2 regions of the Virgibacillus salidurans genome follow, and region 2 is predicted to be linked to the other one. Evidence: predicted binding sites of a transcription regulator. Region 2 holds the regulator's gene; the other holds the start of a gene.
The links. Region 2 encodes Rex, which represses fermentation and respiration genes when NADH is low (regulators of the CRP and FNR family bind a similar motif). Its sites were predicted from a motif close to TTGTGAAATATTTCACAA; they were not measured.

Region 1 (9,039 bases), 470 kb from region 2:
AGATTAGAATCGGGATGACGATTGATAAACCAATACTTGCAATGACATTTCCAAGAAAATAGTTCTTTCTTGTGATTCCATTTTCCACGTAGTAGGTTAGGAAGCCAATTGCAATAATCCCAATAACAAGCATATAGATGTTACCTGCGATATAGCCCGCACTATAAAATGAATCTACATGTGACAGAAATAGTATTCTACCCAGGTTAATTAGAAGGAAAATTCCAAGAGCCCAAAATGTCCATGATAATTGTAAGACAAATAAATCTAGGCCGGTTTTAGTAAAAGATACTGGTTTCATCATGTTATTCCTCCTCCATCGTTAATTGAATAAATAAATCTTGAAGTGAAACAGGACCAATAGTAAGTCCTTGCTCTTTTGCAGAAGCTTTATCCGCTTCACTTAATGTGCCGTAGAGTGTTATTGATTTTGTATCACCTAATTGTTCTTCATTTAATATTTCTTTATCTTTAGCAAATGCATCCACTGCCTGTTTATTTCCAACCACGGTTACCCCACGGGATACCAAGTCATCGTATGTTTCGTGAAGGAGTAACTTACCCTGGTCAATAATGATGACCTCATCAAATAGATAATCCATTTCAGAAACGAGATGTGTAGATAAAATCATAATTCGCGGATGGAGTTCTTGTTCCTTTAATAATTCTTTATAAAATAAATCTCGAGCTGGTGCATCCATTCCAAGATATACTTCATCAAAAATGGTAATCGGTGATCTGCTTGCTAATCCGACAACGACGTTAAAGGCAGATTGCTTTCCTGTAGATAATTTATCTAGTGGCTTTTTTTCTTCAAACTTGAATTTTTTCAATAGTTCTTCTGCATACGCTAAATCAAAATTTGGACGGTAGCGGTTTATATCTTTTATGACACTTGTTGGGGGGGAACTTTCTCCAGTAAAGTCCTTGTTATACATAAAAGTTACCTGTTGCATGAGTCGGGCGTTTTCAAATGGTTCCTCTCCATTTAGCAATAATTTACCCGATGTTGGTTCGCGAAATGAACCAAGCAGGGAAAGGATCGATGTTTTACCTGCACCATTTCTACCTAGTAAACCATATATTATCGGTTCGGTGATTTGAAAGTTGATATCATGTAAGATTTGATCACGTCCATATGCGAGTTGAAGATTCTTAGCTTCAATATGCATTATTTTTCACTTCCTTTCACTTTTTTAATATACTTTAGAATTTCTTCAGTTGTAATTTCTAATTTATTGGCTTCCTGAACGAGTGTAACGATATAATCTTCAATAAATAATTCGCGTCGTTTTTCGATTAGCTTTTCTCTGGCTCCTTCAGCGACAAACATACCAATTCCTCTTTTCTTAAAAAGTATTTCCTCTTCTACCAGTTGATTGATCCCTTTTGAAACTGTCGCATGGTTTATTTTGTAGAAATTTACTATCTGATTTGTAGAAGGGGCCTGAGCACCTTCTTGCAGTTGTTTATTTATAATTTGATCTTCAATTTGTTCACGAACTTGCGTATAGATTGGTTTATCTTCTTTGAAAAGATTTTTCATTACGGCCCTCCTTTAGGTTAACTGCTAATGCAGTTATATACTTATGTGTATAACCATAACAGCGTAACTCTTAGTTGTCAATATTTTTTGTTGAAACCTTCCAACTTTATTTGCTGCTTCATGAATTATAGGTGTAAGCAATATCATCAATAGGGCAATTGTGGAAAAACAAAGGAAAAAAGCTACACTCGCGCCTTACTAATTACTTTTAATAACCCTATAATAAAAAGTGATCAAATAAATTGCATCTGATTGAAATACATGGTAATATACGCTATATTGAGTTCATAAACGTTTAATTAAAGATAAATGAATTCAATTTAATAACAACTACAAGGGGGAATTATCATGTTGAACATTGGAATTATCTTAGGAAGCACACGGGAAGGTCGTAACGGAGAAGCAGTTTCGAACTGGATATACGATTTTGCGACAAAACGCAATGATGCTACGTATGAAATCGTGGATCTCGCTGACTATAACTTGCCGTTCTTGGGTTCAAAAGTAGCTGAATCCGGCCAACAAGAAGCGGAAGCGGCTGCTAAAGCCTGGTCAGAAAAGATGGCTTCTTTCGATGGCTATATATTTATAACACCGGAATACAATCATGCGATATCAGCAGTACTTAAAAATGCACTCGATTACCTGAAACCAGAATTGCACAATAAAGCAGCTGGTTTTGTAGGATATGGCAGCTTAGGTGGTACGCGTGCACATGAAAATCTACGTCTTATTTTAGGTGAACTGCAAGTAGCAGATGTGCGTACAGCAGTTACATTCTCGATTATGACTGATTTTGAAAATATGAGTGTATTCAAGCCTGCAGATTACCATGCAGATAATGCGAATCAAATGCTTGATCAGGTTTTGGCATGGAGCGGTGCGTTGAAACCATTGAGAGAAACAGTAACAGTATAATAAAAACACACACGTCCGAATTGACGTGTGTGTTTTTATATCTTCTATTTACTACGGCATTTTAAAAACGGTCTAGCACCAAGCCGCTCCAACGATGATGAGAAGGATAAATAATACGACGATTAACGCAAAGCCGCCGCCAGCACCGCCATATCCGGCACCGCCATAGCCACCACCATATCCAGCTCCTGCTACTTGGCCGTGTCCTCCACAGCCACATCCCATTCCATAACTCATAATAAAATCCTCCTATTCATAATTTTTATTATTAATATCCATACCCGCCGTAAGATGCACCTACAATAATTAATAGGATAAACAATACTACGACGAAGGCAAAACCTCCACCATATCCAACTGATTCACTCATTATCACAACACCCCCTGACTCTTTACAATTAATCTATGTAGTTAACCTAAGAGTGGAAGGGACAATAACCCATATTCTAAGTATTTTGGGCGCTAATTTCTGGGAAGCATGCTTCCTCGATATCCGCGCATACACTAATGCATTTGTCCTTTACGATAATTTATGTCGCAACATATGATGTCATATGGTTGATTATTGGAGGTGGAAAAATGTCGGCTGAACATTTTTATGGCGTATGTCAGCGATACAAAGGAAGGGCTGTTGAAATTAAAACCCATGATGGAAGAGCTCACAGAGGAATAATTAAGCATGTTGATAATAGAAGCGTATATTTACAACCCTTTGGCGGCAAAAGGAATTTAGGTGGATTTGGCTACGGATATTATGGTCCTGGTTATGGATATGGTGGCGGTGGCTTCGGCTATGGTCTTGCATTAGGGGCTATCGGTACATTGGCTTTATTACCACTTTTCTATTGGTAGAAGTTTAATACTGCAGTAAAAACACAAACTGCAAAACAGACGAGAATGTTTTCGTCTGTTTTATTTTTTTCAGTGATACAACTTAGGATATAAATTCCTCCGTCGACTTATGCAATAAATCTTTAGCCGTTTTTTTATTTTCCTCCATATATTTCTTTACGATGTAATAGCCAACACTATATCCTGCCATCTTGGGATAAAGACCTAGCCCGTATAATATACGCTGATGTCTCGGATCTGTTTGCTGGATGGTTTTATTTGGGATCACTAGTCTGTTCTGCATTTTTTCCAGCTGTTGATCTGTGTAATACGAGGTCCAGTCGGCTGTTAGTTTTTTCCCTAATCTTTCCCTTACTGCGTTTTCAGCTAGACCCTCCAAAATAATGGTGTCCAGTAATACGAAATCTTTCATGTTTTTCTGATAGTTGGATAATCGGCAAACATGGTGGTATTCATGGGTAAACAATGCTCTTATTTCATCTTCTTCGTTATCCTCTGAAATAAATAAGAATAATTTATCGCTGAATGCCAATCCTGATTTTCCATTGGAGTCCCGCATTAATTTTTGGTTATTTGTATCTGATGGAAAAAGAAAGATAGGTATATCCGGTCCGTCCCATTTTTCTTGGAGCTGCCGTTTCTCCTTATGTACCGTTTTCCATACGTTATTATTCTTTAATTTCTTTAGAAAATCTTCTGCGTTTTTGAAAGGAGAACGATACATACCATGCATTGTTAAGTATTCATAGATTTCGGAAGCTAAAACATTATCAAAGTAATCCACTAACTTTTCACATAGTTCGACTGGCTCATCATACAAATCCAGTAACCACTTATCTGTCCGAATAACGCCCATATTAGCACCCCTAACTGCACATTTTCTAACTATGCTATGCGCGAACAACGAACGTTGCGCATCTTTTTTTATAATCAGGACAGATACCTTCGCAAAATTTTTCTATTGGAATAATATATAGTACGTTTCATTAGGAGGTGTTATCTATATGCCAATGCCATTATTCCCAAACAGACCACCGCACAGGCCACCAGGGCCTAGACCATCGCAGAGGCCTCAGGGGGGATCCAGACCACCTATAGATCCAGGAGGTTCCGCTAAATCAAACTTAATGTCCATGTTTCAAACAGATGATGGCAAATTAGATTTTGATAAGATAACAGGTACTGGTAAACAGGTGATGGATCTATATAGTCAGGTGAGTCCTATGATCACAAAATTTATCAAAAGGTAGGAGCAGCAAGGGGGATTATATAGGAATAGCGGAACAAATCCCTCCTGCCAACATAAGGTGTTATTGAATAAGGGAGGGGGCCCGAATGTGGACACATATCTTGATTATTTGGCATTAATGGGTGTTGGTGGCGCACATCCTGGGGGACTGCAACTGACAAAGGAAATTCTATCAAAGGAAAATGTAGATCATACAACATCAATCCTTGACATTGGCTGCGGTACAGGTCAGACCTCTGCGTACATTGCCGAACAGTATAAATGTAGTGTTACTTCTATAGATAGCAGCAAAGTAATGATAGATAAAGCAAGACAAAGATTTTTATCCTTAGAATTACCTATTGAAGTGAAGCAGGGTAGCGTGGAGAATCTCCCTTTTGATACGGATTTCTTTGATATGGTCCTTTCAGAGTCGGTAATACAATTTACAAATGGCACTTTGGCCATCCCGGAATTGAAAAGGATATTAAAGCCAAATGGCGTGTTACTGGCTATTGAAATGGTACTTGAAAAATCACTTCCGGAAAAAGACATGAAGTCCATCATTGATTTTTATGGTGTTTCTCCACTACGAACAGAAGCAGAATGGGTAAGTGCTTTTCAAAAAGGTGGTTTCAAGCAGATTGGTGTAGAAAAATATGAAAAGAAATTTGATGGGGATGATGTGGAGAACGCCGCTGATTTCTCCCTGTCAGAAAACATAAAAGAAACTTACTTAACCATTCACGAACAGCATGAGCATTTATCCTATGTTTATAAAGATAGTTTAGGTTTTCGGATATTTCGATGCATGATATAGGAATACAGTGCCTAAGGGGATGTAATGGCAAATGACAGTTAGAAAAGCCACTTCTCGTGAGTCGCAGGAAATACTTGGTCACGCTTTGGATGTATTAAAGGAATCAACCATGGGTCATGTTGAACCAAGCTGGGAGAAAGCAATGCAAATGGTATCTCCGTTTTTGTTGAGCGGCGGATATTACCTTGTTTCTATTGAAAATAATGTCATTCAAGGATGGATCGGCGTTGGAAGCATAATGGATTATCATACGGGAGAAATGGTCGGGGTTATTCCGGAAGTTTATGTCTTGCCGCAATACCGTAAGCAGGGGATAGCGGAAGAGTTATGTGAGGGAGCATTCAAACAACTGAAATTAGAGGGATATAAGAAAGTACAGTTACATGTATATTCCGGGAATCATGTGAAACATTTGTATGAGAGGCTTGGTTTTCAGGAAGTTTCTTCACTTATGGAGAGAAATCTTGAATAGCGATAAACGATGTAAAAACCGGTTTTCCAGCTTGTGTGGATCACCGGTTTTTTTGGCAGACAGGAAAGTACAAAACTTTCCTGTCTGCATAAGTGCAACTAAGGCACTCGCCATAAAGACTTGCACTCCAAAGCATAAGGGTTTCTAAGAAAGCAAAGTACGCTTTCATAAGAATCCCTTTAACGTATGCCAAGTTTTCTAATGTATTACCGTCATTTGTCAATATCAATGAACTTTCTGCTTGCATTATTTATAGGAGTAGTAATTTTTGACACTCCATCTTTATATGCAGCTGTTGTTTCTTTTTCGGAAATGGTAAACGGTAATGTGACGAAGCGTTCCATCCTTTGCTCGGACTGTTCTTTGTGCTGATGCTTCTCTCTATCATTGATTTCTTCATAGATTGTAGTATTTTGGACAGCTATTCGAATCTGGTTCCCTACAATTTCCAGTTCAATCTGATCACGTTTGATTCCAGGTAATTTCGCCTGAATAACAACATCGGATTTTGTTTCATACATATCTACATCAAATGATCTTCGACTAAACAGGGAATTGAAATTTCTAAAGGAATCATTAAGAAAGGAATCCATCCCTTTCATCAGACCGTCAAACGATGAATTATTATTGTATTTATTCGAACTCATTTTTTTCACCTCTTTTTCTATGATTACACTTATAACTTATGCAAAGGTCTGCTCGGCAAACACTATGAAAACGGAATTTTCCACCGCCTATTTTTATGATAAAGAAACCAGGATTTTAGCCGATTTCCATCAATTCGACCTCCGGTATCCGATTTCTGGAAAAATGCGCGGTAGTTTTTCTTAATAGCCCATTCTGGCAAAAGTGATTGGATGACCCACGCAGGTTATGATGTGCTGCATATTCTATTAGGGTTAGGAGGTGTTAAAATGAGTGTAGGTGGATATGGCGCTGGTGGAGGATTTGCATTGATTGTAGTCCTTTTCATCCTGCTAATCATCGTTGGTGCCGGCGGTTTTGCTGGTGGATACGGCTACTAAATTTTGATTAGGATCAGGATATCAGTTTCCCTCCCGTAAACGTTTGTAAATTGCCGTTAAATAATAATTACCTCCTTTTATTTTATTATATATGACGGTAAGTGATATTACTGATTCCTCCTCTAAAAGGGCTGGCGAGATTACTCTTGTCAGTCTTTTTTTAATGGAGCAATAGGTTGTTTAAAAATGGGTGTTTTGACATACAAGATATAAACTGTGACGAAGCAGGAAATGGTTGGTGTATTCACCCGCTATGGAAATACACTACGCTTTCCGTGGGCGGCTGCCTGAGCCTCCTCGAGCTCCACTCTGCGGGGTCTCACTAGCCTTTAGCCCCCACAGGAGTCTCCGTGTATTTCCTACGCTAGCATTGGATTATTATATATTATTTTTAATAAACGAAACAGTTTCGTTGCTATCGCTAGTCCGACTACCCGGAACGATCCCGGACGGCGGAGAGTATTGCGCATAATGTTACATTCTATATTAACTGCGAAGGTTTAAAAGCAATAGAACTTACAAAAAGATCCAGAATTATAGGAGAAAAAATGAAAAGTTGTGACGTTTGTCACAGCTTATTTTCCCCTGTGTTGTTTACAATGAAAAGTAATACTAGGAATATCTACATTTCAGGAAAAGAAGAGGAGTGAATGTTACATGTCAGGTCCAGGTTTGAAACATATAGATAGTCACTCTGCCATTCATGAAGCAGCGCTAAATGAGGCGGAAGAATTAAACGAAATTCTCGAGTTCCTTTTAAAGAACGGGCAGGAAGAAAAGGCATTGGAAACAGCTTATGTTGCCGTTGAACATTGGGAAACAAGAACACTGCAACACGCGGACTCGGAAGAAGAAGGATTATATAAGGACTTGGTTGAGGAGTCACCGGAATTAAAAGATTCCATTATTGAGCTGACCCGCGATCATGATCTTTTGCGAATGCTTGTTAAAGAAATTAAGGAGATATTGGATTCGGATGGATTTAGTGATGCGGTCCTGCAGCGGTTCCAGGCTTTAGTTCTTGTCGATTTACTGCATAATCAAGAGGAAGAAAGAATTTTACCAAATCATTAATATAAAGTCATTCATAGGGAGGGATAGTCCATGAATGAAGATAAACAGCACCGGAGAAGAAAGTCGTTAAGGGTGATATCGCCGGATCTTTATTGGTATATAACCGGTAAATTTGAAGAACTCCATAATGTTCATACGTATGATATTCAAGCAGATGCAATCAAAGAGGAGACCGGGCTTCATATTCGATTAAAGTTTGGTGATCAATTTGCACATCAAGAAGAACAATTTTTTACATTTGAAGCAATAGAGGAGCAAAGTACCGAACTAGAGGGATTTGTGAAATCGACTGCGGATAAGTGTCAAGAAGTCATGGTTGCTGATTATTTCAAAATGATGAACCCTAAGTCAAAAGTTTAAAAAGGAGGAATTCAATTGTTTGGTTTTGAAGAGGATGCAGAATTTGTTCAGGACCGGGAAGATTTGATTTACGTATTACGAATGCGGTTTGGTGATCTATCTCCAGGGATTATTGAATCCATTTACGAGATGAATGATCTTGATACATTGGAGCGGTTGATATTGGTTGCGGCAAATGCGCCGACGTTAAAGGTTTTCCTGGAAGAATTGGAAGAGGGAACAGGGACTTTTCGTATTCACGGAGAACGCTTTAATCCAATCGACTCAGGTGCCGGAGGGAGCGAATAACGAATGGTGAAACGAACAAATAAATTATTGGACCAGCTAAAGCATTTGAAAAAAGGAAATCGGATTAATGATGGATTTACAGAGGAAAGTCCTCGTCCAAGGGATTCAGAAGATATTTACCGCCGCAGATGGCAATATGACAAAGTGGTACGATCTACACATGGGGTCAATTGCACCGGTTCCTGCAGCTGGAAAATTTACGTGAAAGACGGGATCATTACATCGGAAACACAGCAAACCGATTATCCGACAACTGGAGATGACTTCCCGGAATATGAACCACGTGGCTGTCCAAGGGGAGCGAGCTTTTCCTGGTATACATACAGCCCGGTTAGAGTGAAATATCCATATATCCGCGGTGACTTATATGAGATGTGGAAAGCAGAACGTGATGAAGGCTATGATCCTGTAGCTGCCTGGGAGAATATTGCGAGTGATCCGGTAAAACGGGATAAA
Region 2 (9,039 bases):
CATGAATGCTCCCTCCTAACTACTTGGAAAACTGCTTCAGTACACTCATTAATTCCTCAATCGTTTCCGCGCCTTCTCCTTGTTTAATCGCATCACTAACACAATGGTTGATATGTCGCTCCGTGACAGCGAAGCCTACATTTTTTAATGCGGATTGAATGGCGCTAATTTGTACTAAAATATCTACACAATAGCGATCCTCTTCCACCATTTTCTGTATTCCACGAACTTGACCTTCTATCCGTTTCAGGCGGTTAATCGTTTTTTCCTTTTCAGCTTCTGTTCTTGGGGTACTTGGGTGATCATGTAAGAATTTATCCAAATAAATCACTTCCTTTTCTTTTATACTTACACTATACCCCCGAATGGTATTATTGTCAACAAAAAACCAGGAAAAGGTTAAATTACACCTTATTCATAATTACCATACCTAGCTAGGGAGGGAGGGAGGGAGGGAGGGAGGGAGGGTATTTAGCCAAAAATACTCCCGCTCTAATCATAATGATATTAGCTATCCTACATTTAACAGCCTCTTTATTTCATCCTTATTCCTTTCAAACCCAATCATGCTTTTTGGCTTTCTCACTAACCTCAAAAGGGATGGATCAGAAAATACAAGTGCTGGTACGATTCTATTTCCCGTTATATTTATAAGATCTTTTTCTTTTGATGGTTGTTTTGCTAAATCATATTGTTTGTTCGGAATACGATGACTTTCCAAGAATTTTTTCAAATCCTGGCAATCCGAACAAGTAGGTCTCGTGTAGATTTCCAGATGATATTTAGCCATATCTCTAACCCCTATTGCTTATTCTTTTACTTCTATAATAAACTCCATGTCTTCTTCGGAAAGATCTAGCGTGATTTTACTACAATAACCTCACGCTAGAGTTTTACTTAAATAGCTGTTTAATGACATTACTTAAGCTTTTAATAGTTTTGCATTGATCGCAACAATAATGGTACTCAAACTCATCAATACTGCCCCTACTGCAGGACTTAGTACAATGCCAATGGGTGCTAGGACACCTGCTGCCAGTGGTATGGCAAAAATATTATAACCTGTTGCCCACCAGAGATTCTGGACCATTTTTCGATACGTTTTTTTCGATAAATCCATTAATGCCACAACATCGTTTGGGTTGCTTTTCACAAGCACCACATCAGCTGTTTCCATTGCTACATCCGTACCTGCGCCAATAGCAATCCCCAAATCAGCTGTTGCCAAGGCAGGTGCGTCATTTACCCCATCACCCGTCATCGCAACCTTCCAGCCTTTTGCTTGTATTTGTTTCACCTGATTCGCTTTATCATCCGGTAAAACTTCTGCATAGACTTCATCGATACCCAGTTGTTTTGCCACCCAGTTTGCTACTTTCTTATTGTCACCTGTAAGCATAATCGAATGAACGCCCTCTTTTTTTAATGATGCGATTGCTTCTTTGGCAGTCTCACGAACCATATCGGCAAGTGCAACCATACCGGCTAATTCATCCTCGACCAGTACAAATACAACGGTCTTTCCCTCTTCTGACATTTCATTAAACAACTGCTGATCGTAACTAAAATTATTATCACTTACATAACCCGGACTGACAACATTTACTTTTCTTCCATCCACTTTCCCTTGAATTCCTTTTCCTGTTATGGACTCGAAATCAGTTAAATTTCCTAAAGCAACCTCTTGTTCCTTCGCTTCCTTCACAATCCCGGTTGCTATCGGATGTTCAGAGTTTTGTTCTACAGTGGAAGCATATTTCAAAAGATCTCCTTCGTTATATCCCTCACTAGGCACGATATTAGTTACACCAAATTCACCTTTTGTCAGTGTACCTGTTTTATCAAAAACAACTGCATTCAAATTACGTGCCCCTTCAAAATTAGCACGGTTCCGGATTAACAATCCTTTTTTGGCAGAAATAGATGTAGAAACTGCTACAACAAGAGGTGCTGCGAGTCCGAGCGCATGCGGACAGGTAATAACCATAACGGTAACCATCCGTTCAATGGCAACATCAAAAGAGTACCCCAAGAGCAACCAAATAAATAAGGTCGCAAAGCCGGCAGCTAGTGCAAGGTAAAATAACCACTTAGCCGCGCGGTTCGTCAAATCCTGTGTTCTGGATTTTGATTCCTGTGCTTCCCTTACCATTGTAATAACCTGTGATAAATAGGAATCTTCCCCCGTTTTTTCAACCTGTACGGTAAGGGAGCCTTCCTTATTAATCGATCCGCCGATAACTTCATCACCTTTATCTTTTTCAACCGGAACGGATTCCCCCGTAAGCATAGATTCATCAATAGCTGAATTCCCATCAAAAATCGTTCCGTCTACAGGGATCTTTTCGCCCGGTTTTATAAGTACCCTGTCATTATTTTTCAACTCTGATAAAGGCACATCCTGTACTTGATCATTATCATCTAATCGATGTGCTTCGTTTGGCATAAGTTTCACCAGCTGTTCAAGCGCGTTAGATGCACCCATCACCGACCGCATTTCAATCCAGTGACCGAGTAACATAATATCGACCAATGTTGCCAGTTCCCAGAATAACTGATTGCCTTCCCAGCCAAATACAACCATGGTACTATATCCGTACGCTATGGTAATAGCAAGAGCAATGAGTGTCATCATTCCAGAATTCTTATCTTTCAACTCACTAATTCCACCTGTTATAAATGGCCAGCCACCATAGAAGAATACGACTGTTGATAATGCAAATAAAATAAACATATCACCAGCAAAACGCCAATCAACCCCTATAAAGGTTTGAATCATAGGCGATAAAGCGAGAATTGGAATGGTAATAATTAAAGAAATAAAGAATCGTTTCTTAAAATCTCCGATCATATCTCCATGATCATGATGCCCATGACCTCCGTGACCGCCATGGTCATGTCCCCCATGACTACCATGGCCATGCGCATGACTTTGATGACTGTCATGGGTATGTTCTTCACCATCATGATGGTGATGGTCATGGTTATGGTGGTTGTGTTCGCTGTGCTTATGTTTTTCGTCTTCATGTTTTGCCATTAATATCACTCCTTCTAAATTATTTTGTTTGTCCTTCCATATGTTGCACAAATATCCATTCCTTATTTCTACTATATCATACTATACCTATGTAGGGTAATTTTAAAACTGAAAAGAAAAACTATCTTCATTTGACAAGACTATTTTTAGCTATGGTGACTAATGCTTTATTTCTTTTTGAGTGTTTTTTCGCAACTAGTAAACCCTAGTATACCGATTTATATGAGTTGTGCCTACATTTCCATCTCTTGTTTATACCCTTTTTCTTTCTGGTTAAAAGACATATGTAAATAAAAAGAAAAAAGGACGTCTCCGTAAAAATTATCAGCTTCTACGAAAACGTCCTTTATATTTAATTTTGTAAGGTTTTCAATTTTGCATAAAGGCAAAGGCCTGTCATCACAGGCATGGAGACATGTTTACATCATGCCGCCCATTCCACCCATACCGCCCATGTCAGGCATTCCGCCGCCAGCAGCGCCGCCATCTTCTTCAGGCTTGTCTGCGACTACAGCTTCGGTTGTTAGGAACATTGCTGCTACAGATGCAGCGTTTTGAAGTGCATAACGTACCACTTTTGCCGGGTCAACAATTCCAGCGTCAACCATGTTTACCCATTGGACATTTGCAGCGTCGTAACCTACGCCAACTTCTTCGCCTTTTAGACGCTCAACAACGATTGATCCTTCAAGACCAGCGTTGTGGGCGATTTGGCGTACAGGCTCTTCCAGTGCACGAAGTACGATGCTGGCACCTGTTGATTCATCACCGTCAAGTGTTAAATCACTTACTTTCTTGTAAACATTCACAAGTGCTGTACCACCACCGGAAACGATACCTTCTTGAACTGCTGCACGTGTAGAGTTTAACGCATCTTCAATACGCAGTTTACGTTCTTTCAATTCCGTTTCAGTTGCAGCACCGACTTTGATCACCGCTACACCACCAGCTAATTTAGCCAGGCGTTCTTGTAGTTTTTCTTTATCAAAATCAGAAGTAGTTTCCTCTGCTTGTGCACGGATTTGCCCTACACGGGAGGAAATGGTTTCAGGATTTCCGGATCCTTCTACAATTGTTGTATGTTCTTTCGTAACAACAATCTTAGAAGCACGTCCTAATTGTTCCATTTCTGTGCTCTTAAGATCCAGACCAAGATCTTCTGTAATTACTTCTGCACCGGTTAATGTTGCGATATCTTCAAGCATTGCTTTACGACGGTCGCCAAATCCAGGTGCTTTTACAGCTACTGCATTAAATGTTCCGCGGAGTTTATTCACAACTAATGTTGCAAGTGCTTCTCCTTCAACATCTTCAGCAATAATTAGAAGCGGTCTGCTTTGTTGTACAACCTGTTCCAGAATTGGCAATACTTCCTGGATATTTCCGATTTTCTTATCGGTAATTAAAATATATGGATCTTCCAGGACTGCTTCCATTTTATCCTGGTCTGAAACCATGTATGGAGATGCATAGCCACGGTCAAATTGCATACCTTCAACAACTTCAAGTTCTGTGTTGAATCCTTTTGACTCTTCAATCGTGATAACACCGTCATTACCAACGCGTTCCATCGCTTCAGAAATCAGGCTTCCGACTTCTTCGTCACCGGATGAAACGGATGCAACTTGAGCAATCGATTCTTTGCTGTCAATTGGTTCTGCGATGGTTTGCAATTCTTTTACAGCAACTTCTACTGCTTTTTCAATCCCGCGACGGATGCCTACTGGATTTGCACCTGAAGTTACGTTTTTCAAACCTTCTGTGATCATTGCTTGTGCAAGTACTGTAGCTGTTGTTGTACCGTCACCGGCAACATCATTCGTTTTAGATGCTACTTCGGATACAAGCTGTGCACCCATATTTTCAAATGCATCTTCCAGTTCGATTTCTTTTGCGATTGTTACACCATCATTTGTAATTAATGGAGAACCGAATTTTTTATCTAATACAACATTACGGCCTTTTGGTCCGAGTGTTACTTTTACAGCATCTGCTAATGTATCTACACCACGAAGCATTGCGCGACGTGCGTCTTCATTAAATTTAAGTTGTTTAGCCATATGAAAATTTCCTCCTTCTATTCTAGTCCGAAAATTTTTATTATTTCTTAGCTAATGACAGCTAAAATATCATTCTCACGAAGAATTAAGTATTCCTTGCCTTCGTATTTCACTTCCGTACCTGCAAATTTGGAGAAGATAATAGCATCCCCTTGTGCAACTTCTGGAGCAACTTTTTCACCATTATCAGTTACTCGTCCGGAACCAACTGCAACTACTTTACCTTCTTGCGGTTTTTCTTGTGCAGAGTCTGGAAGTACAATACCGCTTGCAGTCTTTTCTTCTTGCTCAACAAGCTCGATGATTACGCGATCTCCTAGTGGTTTAATCATGTGGAAAGCCTCCTTAATTCCATATCATTTTTGTTCATGTTAGCACTCTTATGCTCCGAGTGCTAATCCCAATTAATATAATAAATAATTCTTTCTAAAAATGCAAGTATAATGTGATACTAATTTTTTAGTTTAGTATGACGACATTCGACAAAATACGGGGCGTGACAGGCACTGTTCGGGTACTCCCCTGAGACGTTCTATTATTATCTGAGGGAAAACTGTGATAAAATGTATGATTGTAAATAGATCTTTAGATGAAACATACACTAGTAGTACATATATTTTTAAAGGAGTCGTTATATTTTGCCAAAACGATATTGGTGGGTCATTTTAACCTATCTTATTATGCAGTTTTCGGGGGTTATTTTTGCGCCCATCCTGTACTTAGTTCTCCCTATAAGTGAATTCGATGCTGTTATTTACTGGTCAATTATAAGCTTTGCTTTGGCGCTTGTGGTTGTGCTTTTCTTATTAAGACCTGATATGAAAACCGGAAATTCACGTGAGGCCGCTCCCATTGGGGCTATGATTGGATGGTCAATAATTGGGGTGTTTATGGCCTTCCTAGCTCAAGGTCTTGCTGCTACGATTGAAATAGAACTGCTTGGAATCGACCCTGGCTCTGAGAATACACAACAGATCATGGATATTTCACGTGCTGCGCCACTATTTATGATTATCCCTGCGATAATAGCACCTGTGTTAGAAGAAATTATCTTCCGTAAAATTATTTTTGGTCAATTTTATGCACGGACTAACTTCTTTATCGCGGCGTTATTGTCTGCTCTAATATTCGGGTTTATTCATTTAGATCCTACACACCTCCTAATTTATGCTTCGATGGGGTTTGTCTTTGCCTTTCTCTATGTGAAGACAAAGCGGATTCTTGTACCTATTATCGTACATGCGGCAATGAACACCATTGTCGTTGCCGCACAATTCGGTTTGACTCCGGAGGACATTGAACGGATGCAGCGAGAACTGGAACAGATGCAGATGATCTTTTTAGGAGGTTAATTTATGGGTATGGCAATCATTTATTTTGCCATGGGTATAGGATTCATATATCTAGCAACTCAATTTGGGGATTCAACATGGGATTTTACAACCATCATTTTTGCACTTGTTGCTACACTTGATTTCGGTGTAGGATTTAGAATGTTATCCGACCACTTTCGGGCAAAGAAAAAGAAGTAGAACTGAATCTGCGTAACGGATTCAGTTAAACGGAGAAAATATTTAGGGATACAAATCAGACTGATTTGTATCCCTATTGTTGTGTAAAATCCAATATTTTCAGCCACTTTAATTATTTGCAGGTGCTCCCGCTCGAGTTGCCACGATCCTCGCTCGAATTTGAGGTGCCTCTCGCTTGAGTTCGCGCTTTCCAACCACTACGAATCCAGCTCGCCCTTCCTCTCTAATGGATAATGCTTCAGAAAGTACACAAGCGCCTGTAGTTCAACAGCCAAATCAATATGATGTACACGAATATAATGTGGTACGGTCAGGCGTGCAGGTGTAAAGTTAAGAATTCCTGATATTCCCTGCTCCACCAATCGTCCGGTAATTCCCTCCGCTTCACTTGCGGGTATTGTTAAAATCACTACTTTTATAGCCTCCATTTTCGCTTCCAAATCATCTATATGATAGATCGGCACTCCGCCAATATCTGTATCCGCTTTATCCCTGTCTGTATCAAAAGCCATTTTTATCCGGATATTATTGTTTTTCATAAAATTATAATGTAAAAAAGCAGTTCCTAAATTCCCTACACCAATTAAGGCTACGTCAGTCACCTCATCTTGATCCAATGTCTTGCGGAAAAATCCAAGCAAATATTCCACATTATAGCCATAGCCCTTTTTTCCTAATGCCCCAAAGTAGGAAAAGTCCCTTCGAATCGTTGCCGAATCTACCTTTACTGCTTCACTAAGTTCTTTTGAAGAGACGCGTGACTTCCCCTGATGGTTTAAATTATTTAAAAATCGATAATATAAAGGTAAACGCTTCGCTGTTGCCTGTGGTATCTTATTCTGATCCATAGTTATTCCTCTCTTCGTTAGAAAACTTGGTTGCACCAAGCTTTTGGGTGACAGCCTTAGTTGCACTTATGCAGTAAGAAAGTATTTTATACTTTCTTAACTGCCTTCTAATGGTCTACCCCTCATTTTAGCAGAAATCTCAGAGAAAGTCGTGATTAATTTCACAATTGTTGCCCCAAAGATTCTGAGTGCGATACACTGGGGTAGATGAGGTGAACGAAATGATAGTAATGCAATTAAATGAGCTTTCGAAATCTTTCGGGGCTGATGAAATTTTATCAAATGTAAAACTTGAAGTGAAAAGCAATGATCGAATAGCTATTGTTGGGAGAAACGGTTCAGGTAAATCGACGTTACTCAAAATTATGGCCAGCGAGTTAACCTATGACGAAGGTGAATTATTTAGGCCAAAAAACCTTACGATCGGATATTTATCGCAGCATACAGCTTTAGATTCTGTAAAAACAATTTGGGATGAAATGGCTGATGTATTCCAGCACTTAACCGCTCAAGAACAGGAACTCAGAGCCATGGAACGAAAAATGGAACAAGCATCAGAACTCTCCGGCACACATTATGAAAAACTTCTGCAGGATTATGATAAGTTGCAACAAACGTTTCAAAACGAGGGTGGCTACACCTATGAAGCAGATATCAAGGCAGTGCTGACCGGCTTGAATTTTCAGGATTATGATTACAACACACCTATTAATGAACTCAGCGGCGGGCAAAAGACACGCCTGGCATTAGGACAACTTTTATTAAAAAAACCGGAACTGCTCCTATTAGATGAGCCAACAAACCATTTGGATATTGATACACTTGGGTGGCTGGAAAACTATCTTATGAGCTATCCCGGTGCGGTAGTGATTGTTTCCCATGATCGTTATTTTCTAGATAAAACGGTGGCTATTGTTTATGAAATTTCCCGCCATAAAACGAAGAAATACCATGGGAGCTACAGCAAATATCTAGAGCAAAAAGCCATTGATTATGAGAAGGAATTAAACGAATTTGAGAAACAGCAAACCGAAATTAACAAAATGGAAGATTTTATCCAGCGTAATATTGCCCGTGCATCGACAACAAAACGCGCACAAAGCCGCAGGAAACAGCTGCAGAAGATGGAAAAATTAGATAAACCATTAGGCGCTGAGATTTCAGCAAATTTCTCTTTCCAGATTAATAGAAGAAGCGGCAATGATGTCCTTAAAATAGACGATCTATCGTTTCGCTATGAGGAAGAGAGCGGTAATTTATTTTCAAGTGTAAATCTGCATGTGAACAGGGGTGAACGAATTGCTTTGATCGGGCCAAATGGTGTTGGGAAAACAACATTGTTAAAAGCAATCTTAGGAAGCGTGAAACCCACTAGTGGACAGGTGCAACCAGGAACAAACGTGCAAATCGGGTATTATGATCAAGAGCAGGCAAATTTATCCTCCTCCAAGACAGTACTGCTCGAGCTATGGGACGCGTATCCAAATGTTAATGAGAAGGACATTCGAACCGTTTTAGGGAATTTCCTTTTTTCCGGTGACGATGTGTTAAAGCTTGTTAAC

Region 1: a site for Rex is predicted at 7,418-7,435, ahead of KFZ58_RS01610 (hemerythrin domain-containing protein). Genes of this name have one in related genera too.

Annotation. Positions count from the first base shown of each region.
Region 1 covers NZ_CP074373.1:276,412-285,450, forward strand. Annotated here, with positions in the region: gene KFZ58_RS01545 (hypothetical protein) at 1-304, opposite strand, end outside; gene KFZ58_RS01550 (ATP-binding cassette domain-containing protein) at 306-1,172, opposite strand; gene KFZ58_RS01555 (GntR family transcriptional regulator) at 1,172-1,546, opposite strand; gene KFZ58_RS01560 (NADPH-dependent FMN reductase) at 1,895-2,464, shown strand; gene KFZ58_RS01565 (YjcZ family sporulation protein) at 2,537-2,701, opposite strand; gene KFZ58_RS01570 (YjcZ family sporulation protein) at 2,733-2,834, opposite strand; gene KFZ58_RS01575 (hypothetical protein) at 3,044-3,316, shown strand; gene KFZ58_RS01580 (DUF2268 domain-containing putative Zn-dependent protease) at 3,399-4,172, opposite strand; gene KFZ58_RS01585 (YppG family protein) at 4,327-4,566, shown strand; gene KFZ58_RS01590 (class I SAM-dependent methyltransferase) at 4,654-5,364, shown strand; gene KFZ58_RS01595 (GNAT family N-acetyltransferase) at 5,396-5,836, shown strand; gene KFZ58_RS01600 (Hsp20/alpha crystallin family protein) at 6,049-6,483, opposite strand; gene KFZ58_RS01605 (YjcZ family sporulation protein) at 6,751-6,861, shown strand; gene KFZ58_RS01610 (hemerythrin domain-containing protein) at 7,519-7,935, shown strand; gene KFZ58_RS01615 (hypothetical protein) at 7,966-8,295, shown strand; gene KFZ58_RS01620 (hypothetical protein) at 8,311-8,583, shown strand; gene KFZ58_RS01625 (nitrate reductase subunit alpha) at 8,587-9,039, shown strand, end outside.
Region 2 covers NZ_CP074373.1:744,280-753,318, reverse strand. Annotated here, with positions in the region: gene KFZ58_RS04165 (heavy metal translocating P-type ATPase) at 1-3, opposite strand, end outside; gene KFZ58_RS04160 (metal-sensing transcriptional repressor) at 20-322, opposite strand; gene KFZ58_RS04155 (glutaredoxin family protein) at 512-790, opposite strand; gene KFZ58_RS04150 (heavy metal translocating P-type ATPase) at 923-3,037, opposite strand; gene groL (chaperonin GroEL) at 3,457-5,097, opposite strand; gene groES (co-chaperone GroES) at 5,145-5,429, opposite strand; gene KFZ58_RS04135 (CPBP family intramembrane glutamic endopeptidase) at 5,736-6,449, shown strand; gene KFZ58_RS04130 (YdiK family protein) at 6,453-6,629, shown strand; gene KFZ58_RS04125 (redox-sensing transcriptional repressor Rex) at 6,827-7,477, opposite strand; gene KFZ58_RS04120 (ABC-F family ATP-binding cassette domain-containing protein) at 7,699-9,039, shown strand, end outside.